2 regions of the Shinella sp. HY16 genome follow, and region 1 is predicted to be linked to the other one. Evidence: riboswitches for the same ligand, from Rfam matches in the RefSeq annotation. Region 1 holds a riboswitch; the other holds the start of a gene.

Region 1 (2,199 bases):
GCCGGCGTGATGGCGACGGCGAAATACATCCGCCCGGCCTTCTTCGAGATGTCGGCGAAGAACTGCTCCTCCTCACCGATCTCGGCGAAGAAATTGGCCATGTAGAAGGCCCATTGCACATTCTCGAATTCCGCGAAGCGGGAATTGGCGACGGTGATGTGGCAATAGCCGAGATGCGGTGTCTGGGCGAGCGTGCGGTGGAAGATCAGCTTGGGAAAGCGGATCGACTGGTGGAAGCCGTTGATGCGGTCATGCGTGACGCTGCCGGCATTCTCCAGCTTGCGGCCGGTACGCTCGGCCACTTCCTGGTAGCTGAGGTAGCGCTTCTCGTTCGGGCTCCAGCTGACATTCCGGTCGATGCGGCCGGTGCGCAGGAACTCGGTATGGGCGGCCGATTTCGGCTGGTTCGCGCGCTTGTAGGCGACTGCGTCGTAGTAACGGAACTTGGTTTGCTGCACGCGTCGGCACTCCATCCTCGCGCCCCGATGCGATGAAGTTTATGGAAACGGCGTTAAGCATTCCTTGCCAATCCGCCCCCGCTTTTTCCAAAGGTTCCGGAGGGGTCGCAATATGACAATTGTGTCACCGGGCAGGCCAGGTGGCCCAAAGGGTATTCATGTTGCTCGTTTCCTTTGCATAATTGATTGAAATATATGCAATTAGGCCTGAGGTTGGCTTGCCTCTGCCCATTTTATCTCTGTCGCCAAATCGGAATGGCATGTCGCTAACTGACATGTCGTTTGCCCGGTCTTGCGTTTAGATAAGGACACTCGAGGTGCCGTTCTGACGAAGAGCGGAGAATTGGGAAGCCGGTTGAAATCCGGCGCTGCCCCCGCAACGGTGTAGGAGAAACGCGCGGCGAGACGCCACTGGACAGAAAGTCCGGGAAGGCGCCGCGACGGTCCTGACGGACGCTCCTGAGCCCGGAAACCAGCCTTGGGAATGATCGTGACTGGCTGCGGCGGGCGGCCGGGAAGCGTGCAGTCCGGCGCCCCCGCGCCCGGATGCCGTCTCCTTCCGTGCGCCTCATCCCCAACAGGATATCGAGGATCCGGCATGGACATCAGCAGCGACGTGCTCCGCAAGCTCAAGAACCGGCGCGAGGGCCACAGCCTCGAGCAGGCCTTCTACATCGACCCCGATCACTACAGGCTCGATCTCGAGACGATCTGGTATCGCGACTGGCTGTTCATCGGCCATGACTGCGAGATCCCGAAGGCCGGCAACTATTTTACCGTGCAGGTCGGCGACTATCCCGTGGTCATCACCCGCGACCGCACGGGGACCGTGCGCGCCCTGCACAATTCCTGCCGCCACCGCGGCTCGCGCGTCTGCACCCAGCACAAGGGGGCCTCGGCCAAGCTCGTCTGTCCCTACCACCAGTGGACCTACGAACTGGATGGCTCGCTGCTCTTCGCCCGCCACATGGCCGAGGATTTCGACAAGAGCCAGCACGGTTTGAAGCGCGTGCACTGCGAGACCGTCGGCGGATACATCTTCATCTGCCTTGCAAACGAGGCGCCGGACTTTTCCGCCTTCCGCAGCCTGGTCGAGCCCTATCTTGCCCGTCACCGCCTCGGCGAGACCAAGGTCGCCTTCGAAAGCACGATCGTCGAGAAGGGCAACTGGAAGCTCGTCTGGGAAAACAACCGCGAGTGCTATCACTGCGCCGCCAACCATCCCGAGCTTTGCCGCACCTATCCCGAGGCGCCGAGCGCCACCGGCGTGCAGGGCGCCAAGGACGATCCCGTCATCGCCGCGCACTGGGAAAAATGCGAGGCGGCGGGCCTGCCGAGCGAATTCCGCATGTCGCCGACCGGCCAGTTCCGCGCGGCCCGCATGCCGCTCATCCAGGATGCCGAGAGCTACACGATGTCCGGCGCCCGCGCCGTCAACCGCCCGCTGTCGAACGACGTGCTGGAAAACCACATCGGCACGCTGCTGCTCTTCCACTATCCGACGACCTGGAACCATGTGCTCGCCGACCATGCCATCACCTTCCGCGTTCTGCCGCTTGGGCCGGAGCTGACGCAGGTCACGACGAAATGGCTGGTCAGCAAGGACGCGGTCGAGGGCGTCGACTACCGCCTTGACGAGCTCACCCATGTCTGGACTGAGACCAACGACCAGGACCGCCGCATCGTCGAGGAAAACGCCTTCGGCATCCGCTCGCCGGCCTACCAGCCCGGCCCCTATTCG
Region 2 (2,199 bases), on a different contig from region 1:
GAGATACCGGGTCTGGGGATCGACGACAAAGCGTGCCTCGAGGCGCTTCAGCTTCGGCTTCTCACCCCAGTATCCGTCGAAAGGCTGAGCGACGACCAATTCGCCGGGCACGAATTGGGTCGGCTTGAAGTAGCCCGAAAGGTCGGCTTCCATCGCATACTTGTCGCCGAGTTCATCAGCCTTGGCAGCGTTGTGGATGCCGATTGTGACGGTCTTGAACAGGAAGGCGGGATCCGCCGCCTGTGTGCGGATCTCAAGCGTTGTTGGCCCGACTGCCTTGAAGGTTGCTCCCTTGAGAAGCGAACCGGCGCGGGTGTTTTTTGCCTGGTGACGCTCGAAAGACGCCTGAACGGCCGCCGCATCGACTGCTGCGCCACTCCAGAATTTGGCATTTGGCTGAAGCTCGATGCGCCAAATCGTAGGCTCGACCATCGCCCAGCTCTTGGCAAGCGCGGGGATGAGCGATGCACCGTCGAGGCTGGCGTGAACCAGTGGTTCGGCGAAGCCGTTGTTGATGATCCGTTGTGCATCGATATTGATGGGATCGAGTGAGCGCGGCATGTTGGCGGTGACAAGGCGCAACACCTGCTCGTCCGCCGGCGCCATATCCGCGGCAAAAGCCGCACTCATCAGCCCAGTGCAGGCAACCACGAGCGCTGCTATCGCAGCACGCGGAACGTATCCCATCTTATTCTCCCATCGGGTTGGATTGAGGACAGCTGGCGCGGAGGCGCTGCTTGCGTCCGTTTGGTTCATAGGCGTGTTCGCTGGCAACACGGCCTTCGAGAAGGTGCTCGGAAATAATGTGGTCGAGGGCGGCCTCGTTGACGCCGCCATAGTAGGTGCCTTCAGGCCAGACCTGGACGACGGGCGCAAGATTGCAAGGACCAAGGCAAGTGGACTTGGCGGACATCGTGCCTTCGCCCGTCACGCGCAGCTTCAGCCGTTCCTGCTCGTTACGCAGATGCCCCCAGAGCACATCCGCGCCTGCCGAGTTGCACGGGCCGCCTTCGCAGACCAGCACGCGTCGCTTCTGCGCCGGCACGAGCGAACCTTCGGTCACGGCCTCGGGCGGAACGGGAACAGGTGCGTCCGGCCCCTCGGCCAACAGTTCCGAGAGGACGGCAGGCATCAGTGTGCTGCGCGCAACGTCCCGCGCTATCGCCACCGGCGGCCATGGCCGGTTGGATTCATGCTGCCAGCGCTTGAGTGATTTTGTCAGCCAGATGTGGAAGCTCGGTTCCATCGGCAACACGAGCGGCAAGATCGTGATGGCATCGTATTGCCCGTCCAGCAGATCATGAAGTGCGTCACGGAGCGACGGGCGACCCTGTTCCGAAAACGCGGAAATAACGCGACCGACGCCTGCAAAGGCGGCCACGATGTCGGCAATTCTTGCCATCTCCTGGTGCGGAGCTGCAGCGAAAGCCGCCTTGGCCAGAACCACGATCGCACGACCGCGGCGCCGGCTCTCCGAAATACCTGTTGCTGATTGCACCCACCCACCTCGCTAGCGAACGGGGCAGGCAGAAAATGAGGCGACCGGATGATATGACAAGCCATCGGTGAACCGTCATCCTGCTGACCATCCCCGGCCACGGAAAACTATGCTTGATGGCAGGTCTCCTGGCTCACGGATATCTGTCGCCCATCTGCCTTCCCGCGGATGGTGGCCCGCAGTGGCATGGCGCTCTCGCGCCACAAGGATAGACGGCAATCCGCTTACAGTTGCGGGGGCAGCCACGGCCTTGGTCCCTGACGGGGCCTCACCGTGTTCCCTATTAATCCCCGTCGAGTTATCGGGCGGGGAACCATCGGCGCGCACGCTATCCATGCATCTTCTTGGCGTCAAGACGGTTGGTGCCTTGACCACCATAAACATGATTTATATACTCATATTTATGGTGGTCCCCTATAGAGAGAGCGGGGAAGGCTTCAAACTGCCCGCATATTGCCAATGCCGGTTGTTCGGCGGGCTTGTCTTTCCAAGGCGCGCACCCAGACGGCAGGCGAAAGAGACAGTACGAAGGGTGTCGAGGCAGGATGGGTCATTGGTCACCCTACAGGGAAGACACCGTCGCGATGATGGAAGCCGGCGACATATCGCTTGCCGACGTGCTTTATTCGCCTGCGGATAGCGAGCCGCTGGTTTTTGCGACAGGCCGGCATCGCACGCGCGCACTATCCCCGTATTTGCAA

What was found. Region 1 has a riboswitch for cobalamin ahead of K0P03_RS03745 (aromatic ring-hydroxylating oxygenase subunit alpha). Riboswitches for the same ligand answer to the same signal wherever they lie in the genome.
Region 2: it holds a riboswitch for cobalamin, as region 1 does, so the genes downstream of both, K0P03_RS30555 ((2Fe-2S) ferredoxin domain-containing protein) here and K0P03_RS03745 (aromatic ring-hydroxylating oxygenase subunit alpha) in region 1, are expected to answer to the same signal.

Annotation. Positions count from the first base shown of each region.
Region 1 is NZ_JAHYXL010000001.1:763,274-765,472, forward strand. Features, by position in the region: gene K0P03_RS03740 (DUF6656 family protein) at 1-458, opposite strand, end outside; cobalamin riboswitch at 757-953, shown strand; gene K0P03_RS03745 (aromatic ring-hydroxylating oxygenase subunit alpha) at 1,057-2,199, shown strand, end outside.
Region 2 is NZ_JAHYXL010000005.1:25,879-28,077, forward strand. Features, by position in the region: gene K0P03_RS30550 (ABC transporter substrate-binding protein) at 1-687, opposite strand, end outside; gene K0P03_RS30555 ((2Fe-2S) ferredoxin domain-containing protein) at 689-1,447, opposite strand; cobalamin riboswitch at 1,600-1,831, opposite strand; gene K0P03_RS30560 (helix-turn-helix transcriptional regulator) at 2,044-2,199, shown strand, end outside.